3 regions of the Buttiauxella ferragutiae genome follow, and region 3 is predicted to be linked to each of the others. Evidence: predicted binding sites of a transcription regulator. Region 3 holds the regulator's gene; each other region holds the start of a gene.
What was found. The regulator LexA, encoded in region 3, represses DNA repair genes until DNA is damaged. The targets are predictions, from matches to a motif close to TNCTGTATGTACATACAGNA.
Positions count from the first base shown of each region.

Region 1: the regulator LexA is predicted to act here: its motif matches at 1,974-1,993, upstream of dinB (DNA polymerase IV).
Region 2: the regulator LexA is predicted to act here: its motif matches at 1,457-1,476, upstream of MNO13_RS10815 (YebG family protein).

Region 1 covers NZ_CP093332.1:4,213,066-4,216,314, reverse strand. The annotation lists gene nqrE (NADH:ubiquinone reductase (Na(+)-transporting) subunit E) at 1-433, shown strand, start outside; gene nqrF (NADH:ubiquinone reductase (Na(+)-transporting) subunit F) at 446-1,669, shown strand; gene nqrM ((Na+)-NQR maturation NqrM) at 1,681-1,905, shown strand; gene dinB (DNA polymerase IV) at 2,015-3,070, shown strand; gene pepD (cytosol nonspecific dipeptidase) at 3,168-3,249, opposite strand, start outside.
Region 2 covers NZ_CP093332.1:2,349,120-2,352,368, reverse strand. The annotation lists gene ptrB (oligopeptidase B) at 1-201, opposite strand, end outside; gene MNO13_RS10820 (tellurite resistance TerB family protein) at 295-978, opposite strand; gene MNO13_RS10815 (YebG family protein) at 1,096-1,440, opposite strand; gene purT (formate-dependent phosphoribosylglycinamide formyltransferase) at 1,579-2,757, shown strand; gene MNO13_RS10805 (bifunctional 4-hydroxy-2-oxoglutarate aldolase/2-dehydro-3-deoxy-phosphogluconate aldolase) at 2,824-3,249, opposite strand, start outside.
Region 3 covers NZ_CP093332.1:4,967,804-4,971,052, reverse strand. The annotation lists gene plsB (glycerol-3-phosphate 1-O-acyltransferase PlsB) at 1-813, opposite strand, end outside; gene MNO13_RS22860 (diacylglycerol kinase) at 940-1,308, shown strand; gene lexA (transcriptional repressor LexA) at 1,417-2,025, shown strand; gene dinF (MATE family efflux transporter DinF) at 2,094-3,249, shown strand, end outside.

The sequences.
Region 1 (3,249 bases), 750 kb from region 3:
GAACAATCTTGTTTATAACCTGATTCTTCGTGACGGCGCGCTGGTCGAAGGTGTTGACCTTAGCTTCCTTAACTTCATTACCTTCATTGGTGTGATCGCCGCTCTGGTACAAATCCTCGAAATGATCCTCGATCGTTTCTTCCCGGCTCTCTACAACGCGTTAGGTATCTTCCTGCCGCTCATCACCGTTAACTGCGCGATCTTTGGTGGCGTGTCGTTTATGGTGCAGCGTGACTATAGCTTCGGTGAATCAATTGTTTATGGTATCGGCTCAGGTGTGGGTTGGATGCTGGCAATTGTCGCGATGGCAGGGATCCGCGAGAAGATGAAATATGCCAATGTGCCCGCAGGATTGCGTGGCTTAGGAATTACCTTTATCACCACTGGATTGATGGCACTGGGCTTTATGTCATTCTCCGGTGTGCAGCTATAAGGGCGAAAACGTATGGAAATTATTCTTGGCGTGGTGATGTTCACGCTAATTGTTTTGGCTCTGGCGCTGTTGATTTTGTTTGCCAAGTCAAAGCTCGTTAACTCCGGCGATGTGCTGATTGAGATTAACAACGAAGCAGACAAACAGTTTCATGCACCCGCGGGTGATAAGCTGCTCAACACACTCTCAAGTCAGGGGATTTTCATCTCCTCGGCTTGTGGTGGCGGTGGTTCTTGCGGGCAATGCCGCGTGACCGTAAAAGAGGGCGGTGGTGATATTCTGCCTACTGAGCTTTCGCATATCACCAAGCGTGAAGCGAAAGAAGGTTGCCGTCTTGCCTGCCAGGTTGCTGTTAAGCAGGACATGAAAATTGAGCTGCCAGAGGAGATCTTTGGTGTTAAGAAATGGGAGTGTGAAGTTATCTCTAATGATAACAAAGCCACCTTCATTAAAGAGCTCAAACTGCGTATCCCTGATGGTGATGTTGTGCCGTTCCGTGCTGGTGGCTATATCCAGATTGAAAGTCCACCGCATGAGGTTAACTACCAGGACTTCGATGTTCCTCAGGAATACCGTGGCGACTGGGATAAGTTTAATCTGTTCCGCTTCAAGTCGGTGGTTAAAGAGCCATGCGTTCGCGCTTACTCAATGGCTAACTATCCAGATGAGAAAGGCATTATCATGCTGAACGTGCGTATCGCTACTCCGCCGCCGAATGTGCCTGATGCGCCTCCGGGGATTATGTCCTCATATATATGGTCGTTAAAAGCGGGCGACAAAGTGACAATATCCGGTCCATTTGGTGAGTTCTTTGCTAAAGAGACGGACGCTGAAATGGTGTTCATCGGCGGTGGTGCAGGTATGGCACCAATGCGATCACACATTTTTGACCAGCTTAAACGTCTTCATAGCACGCGAAAAATGAGTTTCTGGTACGGTGCTCGCTCTTCGCGTGAGATGTTCTACGAAGAAGAGTTTGAAAAACTGGCTCAGGAAAACCCGAACTTCACGTTCAATGTGGCGCTCTCAGATCCGCAACCAGAAGACAACTGGACTGGTTACACCGGCTTCATCCACAACGTATTGCTTGAAAACTATCTTCGTAGCCATCCGGCACCAGAAGATTGTGAGTTCTATATGTGTGGGCCACCTATGATGAATGCCGCGGTTATCAAAATGCTCAAAGATTTGGGTGTTGAGGATGACAACATCATGCTAGATGACTTTGGCGGCTGACAGGAGCGTTTATGCTGACAGTATTTTTAGCCACCTTCGTTATTTTTCTACTGGTGATCTTTGGAATGTCACTGGGCGTTATTGTGAAGCGCAAATCGCTTCAGGGTAGCTGTGGTGGTATTGCCGCGTTAGGCATGGAGAAAGTTTGTAACTGCCCTGAACCCTGTGATGCTCGTAAGAAGCGTATCGCAAGGGCTGAGCGGCAAGCAAAACTTCAGCAGAACCGCATCCTGTAAACCAGTAAAACCTCCCGCATCGTCGGGAGGTTTTCTTTCCATTGAAGACTTTCCTCCTTAATTATTTTAACTGTATACTTATCCAGTAATATAACTGGTGCGAACAAGTATGCGTAAAATCATTCATGTCGATATGGACTGCTTTTTTGCCGCCGTAGAAATGCGTGATAACCCAACTCTGCGGGATATTCCGATAGCTATTGGAGGTAGTGCGAAAAGGCGCGGTGTCATTAGTACGGCAAATTATCCCGCTAGAAAATTTGGTGTGCACAGCGCGATGTCGACTGCAATGGCTCTCAAGTTATGCCCACATCTGACACTGCTTCCTGGACGTTTTGATGCTTACAAAGAAGCTTCAAATCATATCCGGGAAATTTTTAGCCGCTACACAACGCTTATCGAACCGCTGTCACTTGATGAGGCTTATCTGGATGTCACTGATAGCCCGAACTGCCATGGTTCTGCAACTCTCATGGCCAGGGAAATTCGCCAGACTATTTCAGATGAACTTAATCTCACCGCATCGGCTGGTATTGCACCGGTTAAATTCCTCGCCAAAATTGCCTCTGACCTCAATAAACCTAACGGGCAGTTCTTGATCACTCCCGAGGAGATTCCAGCATTTTTGCAAACCTTACCGCTTGGAAAAATCCCCGGCGTAGGGAAAGTTACAGCGGGCAAACTGGAAAGCCTTGGGTTGCGCACCTGTGCCGATGTGCAGAAAACGGATTTAGCTTCGTTACTCAAGCGGTTTGGCAAATTTGGCCGTGTACTGTGGGAGCGTAGTCAGGGTATAGATGAACGCGAGATTAACAATGAGCGGCAACGTAAATCTGTCGGAGTTGAAAAAACACTCGCGGAAGATATTCATCAGTGGCAGGAGTGTGAGGCTATTATTGAGCAACTCTATCCTGAACTTGAACGCCGTTTGAAAAAGGTAAAACCTGATTTATTGATTGCCCGCCAGGGTATCAAACTTAAGTTTAATGATTTCCAGCAAACGACTCAGGAACATGTCTGGCCTCAGCTGAATAAAGCCGATTTAATCGCTATTGCGAAGCAAACGTGGGAAGAACGGCGAGGAGGGCGGGGAGTCAGGCTGGTGGGGTTACATGTGACTTTACTGGACCCGCAGATGGAGCGCCAATTGGTGTTGGGGCTATAAAAAAAGCCCTCATCCCGGCGTTCTCCCTCAGGAGAAGGAGAAAACCAAACAAGTTCCCTCTCCTGGGAGAGAGGGTTAGGGGGAGGGCGTTTAGAACTTACTTAACTGGAATAGCTTTCAGCAATTCTGTCAGCAGAATCCAGTATTGGCCTACGCTTTCGATATGAACTTGTTCATCC
Region 2 (3,249 bases), 2.6 Mb from region 3:
GTCGATCATCTCTTTGAGCAAGCGTTCTTGTAGCGCCTGTTGCGTGCTCATGACTTGATGGCCGTAATCATTTTCCTGATGCAGATAATCAAGTACTTGCGCATCTGCGCGCTCGTCGTCGCGCAACCAATAATAGTTATCGATGCGGGTATCGCCATGAACTGACATGGTGTGAGGAATTTTTTTAGCTTTTGGTGGCATGTCGATTTTCATTTTTGAGTTAACACCCTGTAAGGGTGGCAAATTAAGACAGCCTTGCAAGCGTAACGTGGGATTTTGAGAAAAATGCCGGGGTTAACCCGGCAGATTGAGTTTCTGTTGCTGAATATCTTTTTCAATACCTTCGCGCACATCTTGTGGGATTTTTAGCGCATCACCTAACGCACTGAGATAGCTACGTTCCATAAAGTGGTCGATGTCGATTGCCGCACAGCTGAGGAAATAAAGTTCCAGAGCTTCTTCTTCGTTATTAACGCCTTGTACCAAACGCTGTGGATCAAGCGGTTGATCGATAGCCTGTTGAATCAGCGTACGGCCTGACTCTTCAATACCCGCATCCCGCAACTGTTGTTCGATTATCTGGCGCTCTTTGTCATCGATATGGCCGTCACTTTTCGCGGCAAAGACCAATGCCATTACCAGACGCTGGGTCCGCACATCAACTGGCGATTGTTGCTGCCCAAATTGCGGCTCCCCCTGATGGGTTTCACGGACGCGATCTTTATATTTGCTCCACATCACGCTTCCAGCGACTGCCCCACCGCCAACCAACAGCGCGCTGGTTCCGTATTTAGTGAGTAATTTACGCGATGATTTACTTGCCAGCAGTAACCCCGCTAAGCCACCCAGCGCGCCAGGTACCAGTAATTTGCTCAGCCCCTGAGGATCTTGAGTGGGTTGATTGTGCCTGGAAGATTTTTGGCCGGGCTGTGTCGCTTGCCCCAGCATAGACTGAAGCTGCTGTAACCAATTACTCATGAGAGACACCCTTGTTTTAGAACATAGCCACTGAGGTTAGGTGAAAGGCTGTCAAGAAGTGTCTGATAAGACTAAAGATGAGAAAAGAACCGCGCCGGTATTCCGACGCGATAAAACTTAAGCGGCTTTGGTGCGTTTACGTGGATGTTCGGCTACTTTATCATCAGAAGCCTCTTCTTCAGTAACGACTTCAGGCGTTTCATCTGCTGCTGTTGCCGTTTCCAGCTCTGGCAATTTTCCGCTTTTCAGTACGGTCGAAAGCACATCTTTGTTTTCTGCCATCCACATGGCCAGCACGTCATTTTGGCCTTCTTCGAGAGCAATTGGGCTTTGAGTGAGCCAGTCACTCAACACTTCGGCCAGGTCGAGCATTTTGTCATAGGCGTCTGCGTCCTTTTTACTGGCAAATGACATTTTTTCTTGCCCCTCTCGTACTACAACGTATTTGATTTCAACCGCCATTTTGCAGCTCCGGCTTAACTGTTTATTTAAACAGTATAATAATATTACCCTTGCATCGCAAGCGGGAAAGTCGCTGCGTACGCAAACGTTTTCGTTTATAATTCGCCGGTCTATTTTCTCCGTTTGGGTATACAGATTATGTCAATGTTGGGAACAGCGCTTCGTCCTTCAGCTACACGTGTGATGTTGTTGGGTTCAGGCGAATTAGGAAAAGAAGTGGCAATTGAATGTCAACGTCTGGGGCTGGAAGTGATTGCCGTAGACCGCTACGCTGATGCCCCAGCGATGCACGTCGCGCACCGTAGTCATGTCATTAATATGCTTGATGGTGCCGAACTTAAAAAGCTGGTCGCTGCTGAAATGCCCGATTTTATCGTTCCCGAAATTGAAGCCATTGCCACGGATATGCTGGTAGAACTGGAGCAGCAAGGCCAGAACGTTGTCCCGTGCGCCCGAGCCACTAAGTTGACCATGAACCGCGAAGGTATTCGTCGTCTGGCAGCTGAAGAGTTAGAACTGCCCACTTCAAGCTACCGCTTTGCCGATAGCGAAAGCGCTTTCTTGCAAGCCGTCGAAGAAATTGGCTTCCCTTGCATCGTTAAACCGGTAATGAGCTCTTCAGGCAAAGGGCAAAGCTTTATCCGCAATGCCGACCAGTTAGCCAAAGCCTGGGAATACGCTCAACTCGGTGGCCGGGCAGGCAAAGGACGCGTCATTGTCGAAGGGGTGGTGAATTTTGATTTTGAAATCACTTTGTTGACCATCAGCGCAATCGATGGCGTGCATTTCTGCGCGCCAATTGGTCATCGTCAGGAAGACGGCGATTATCGTGAGTCGTGGCAGCCACAAAAGATGAGTGATGTTGCGATTTGTCGCGCGCAGGAAATTGCCGAGAAAGTCGTGAAATCCCTGGGGGGCTTCGGATTGTTTGGCGTTGAGCTGTTTGTCTGTGGCGATGAGGTCATTTTCAGCGAGGTTTCCCCGCGTCCACATGATACCGGCATGGTGACGCTGATTTCTCAGGATTTGTCAGAGTTTGCATTACATGTCCGCGCCTTCCTCGGCTTGCCAATTGGCGATATTCGCCAGTATGGCCCGGCGGCTTCTGCGGTGATCCTGCCAGAATTAACCAGTGATAACGTCCAGTACGGTAACGTCGCGGGTGCGGTAGGTGCCGGTTTGCAGGTGCGTCTGTTTGGTAAGCCGGAGATTGAAGGTAAACGCCGTATGGGTGTCACGCTGGCAACAGGTTCTAGCGTGGAAGATGCGATTGCGCGTGCGATTGCCGCAACCAAAGCGGTTATCGTCAAAGGATAAAAAAAACCGGTCACATCGTTATCTATGTGACCGGTTTTACGCAGCTACAACTTAAAGAATGGCGTATTATTTCGCGCCTTCAACCGCTTCACGAGCAAGCTGAGTAATACGGTCGTAATCACCTGCTTCCAGTGCGTCAGCCGGAACCAACCATGAGCCACCGATACACAGAACGCTTTTCAGTGCCAGGTAATCACGGTAGTTAGCCGGTGTGATCCCGCCAGTTGGGCAGAAACGAACCTGAGAGAATGGGCCCGCAATAGCTTGCAGTGCTTTGGTGCCACCATTCGCTTCAGCCGGGAAGAATTTGAATTCTTTCAAGCCGTAATCCAGACCCAGCATCAGTTCAGAAACAGTGCTGATACCCGGAATCAATGGAATTGAGCCTTCGGTTGCCGCTTTCAACAGTGGCTCAGTCAGACCCGGGCTGATAGCGAACTGCGCGCCAGCTTCGGTCACTTCTGCCAGTTGCTCTGGGTTCAGAACGGTACC
Region 3 (3,249 bases):
TAACACGCGGTCAGTCAAACGCACGGCTTCATACGAGAAGTTAGCGGCAATCTCTTCCATCAAAGCAACAGCATTCTGCTGGGCTTTTTCATGGGAGATTTTCTTGCTGCGCGCTTCATCTTCTACTGCACGAGCAATAGCTTTTGAGGCCAGTAGCTTATTGAACAGATCCTGGCGTACCGGCAGACGCGGGCCGACAGTCGCTAAACGCTGGCGAGCAAAGTGCATACGCGCTACGCGAGCCAGTTTTTGGGCGATTTTTTTGTCTGTACCGTGGTCGGTTGCCATCTGGCGCAGCGAAACCGGAGCGGAGAAACGCACAAAGCTGTCGCGCCCAAGCCAGGAAACAGCGAAAAATTTCTGGACGCCGTTCAGCATCTTTAATGGCGGATTCACTTCGCCTTTTTCGCGCCCAGGGGAGCGGCCAAACATCACCGATACTGGCACCATCTGCACATCCAGATTTGGATTGCTGCGGTGTAAGTCGAGGTAATCGTGGAACAGTTTGATCGACTCTTCTTTTGGCGTGTAATAAGTGAAAACACGCGGGCCGCCATGGATAAAGACATAGCGCGGCAATACCGCACCGTCGATTTCTAACGGCTCGAGAGGGTCGGGCAAGTTATGCGCGAGACATTGTGCGCGCAGCGTTAATAAGTCCGCCTTGGAGTTATACGGCAGGACATACATAATCGGGCGTGTGGGATCTAAGCCCAGTTCGGCTTGTGGATCTGCCGGAATGGACTTGCTCTTTACCAGAACGCCTAATGGTAAATTAAGTAATTTGTAGTAGATTCTTGGCCAGCCTGACATAAACGATGTAAAGCCTCAGGTTAATGATGCAAATTCGCCGCAAGAATATCAGAATCTGGCTCAGATTTCTGTGGCGTTGCAATATAGATAAGCATTGACCCAAATAATTTGAAAAGGTTTCCCAAAATGGCGAGCAGTACCACTGGACTTACCCGTATCATCAAAGCCGCAGGCTACTCATGGAAAGGGCTCAAAGCAGCCTGGATTAACGAAGCGGCTTTCCGCCAGGAAGGGGTTAGCGCGCTCATCGCCATCGCCATCGCTTGCTGGTTAGATGTTGACCCTATCACCCGTATTTTACTGATTGGTTCTGTTGTGCTGGTCATGATTGTCGAAATTCTCAATAGCGCTATCGAGGCGCTTGTTGACCGTGTTGGTACCGATTACCACGAGCTTTCAGGACGAGCCAAGGACATGGGGTCTGCTGCCGTATTAATCGCCATTATCCTCGCAGTTATTACCTGGGTCACACTGCTTTGGCCGCATTTGCGATGATCTTTCCAGAATAGTTAAGTCCCTGGTTTTTTGCTCAATTTGTGGTTCCAAAATCGCCTTTGACTGTATATACTCACAGCATAACTGTATAAACACCCAGGGGGCGGAATGAAAGCGTTAACTACCAGGCAGCAAGAGGTGTTTGATCTTATTCGGGATCATATCAGCCAGACCGGCATGCCACCGACTCGTGCCGAGATTGCTCAACGTCTGGGGTTCCGTTCTCCGAACGCCGCTGAAGAGCACCTGAAAGCACTTGCCCGTAAAGGCGTCATTGAGATTATCTCTGGTGCGTCGCGCGGTATCCGCTTGCTGGTGGAAGAAGTTACCGGTATTCCGCTGGTTGGGCGTGTTGCTGCGGGGGAACCACTCCTTGCACAACAGCACATCGAAGGCCATTACCAGGTTGACCCATCACTGTTTAAACCAAATGCCGATTTCCTGTTGCGCGTTAGCGGGATGTCTATGAAAGACATCGGTATTATGGACGGCGACCTGCTTGCAGTTCATAAAACTCAGGATGTGCGTAACGGCCAGGTTGTGGTGGCGCGTATTGACGACGAAGTGACTGTTAAGCGCTTAAAGCAGCAGGGTAATACCGTTCATCTTCTGCCTGAAAATAGCGAATTTGAACCTATTGTGGTTGACCTGCGCGAACATAGCTTCTCTATTGAAGGGTTGGCGGTTGGGGTAATTCGCAACGGCGACTGGCTGTAAACTTCTCCAGATGATGCGCTTTAATGCGCATCATCGTCTTAATTCTCTTATCTCTTCCTGGATTGGCCATGCGATTTTTCTCGACGGCTGACAGAGCTCTCTGGCGCCTCGCCTTACCCATGATTTTTTCCAACATCACCGTGCCTTTACTGGGCCTTGTTGATACCGCGGTAATTGGTCATTTGGATAGCCCTGTTTATCTTGGCGGTGTCGCTATTGGTGCGACGGCAACCAGCTTCTTATTTATGCTGTTGCTGTTTTTGCGCATGAGCACCACCGGTTTAACTGCCCAGGCATTTGGTGCCAATAATCCCTCTGCTTTAGCGCGTGCACTGGTTCAGCCCTTGCTATTGGCGTTAGGAGCAGGGGTGGCGATCGTCTTACTGCGTGAACCGCTGATATCCCTGGCCTTGCATATCGTCGGCGGCAATGAAGATGTTTTGTTGCAGGCCCGGCGATTCCTTGAAATACGTTGGCTTAGTGCGCCAGCCTCGCTTGCCAACCTGGTCTTGTTGGGCTGGTTGTTAGGCGTTCAGTATGCGCGTGCGCCAGTTATCTTGCTGGTTGTCGGAAACGTACTGAATATCGTGCTGGATGTGTGGCTGGTTATGGGGCTACACATGGATGTTCAGGGCGCGGCACTCGCCACCGTCACCGCAGAATATGCGACGTTTATCATTGGTTTGCTGATGGTGAAAAAGGTCATGGGTTTGCGCGGAATCAGCTTTGAGATGCTCAAAGAGTCCTGGCGCGGGAATGTGCGGCGTCTGCTGGCACTCAATCGCGACATCATGCTGCGCTCGCTGTTGCTACAGGTCTGTTTCGCCTCAGTCACTATCTTTGGCGCGCGGTTAGGTAGCGAAATCGTCGCGGTTAACGCCGTGTTGATGACGCTATTAACCTTCACCGCCTATGCGCTCGATGGGTTCGCCTATGCCGTTGAAGCCCATTCCGGGCAGGCGTTTGGCGCTAAAAACCGTGGTCAATTGCTCGAAGTATGGGGCGCTGCATGTCGCCAGGCGGGCTTAGTCGCTCTTATGTTCGCCGCTGTGTATGCGCTGTTTGGTGAGCACATTGTTTCGCTTCTTACCTCTATCCCTGAATTGCAGCTACAGGCAGACCGCTACTTGCACTGGCAGATTGTTTTGCCCGTTGTTGGTGTCTGGTGTTATTTGCTGGACGGCATGTTTATTGGCGCAACGCGAGGTACGGAAATGCGCAACA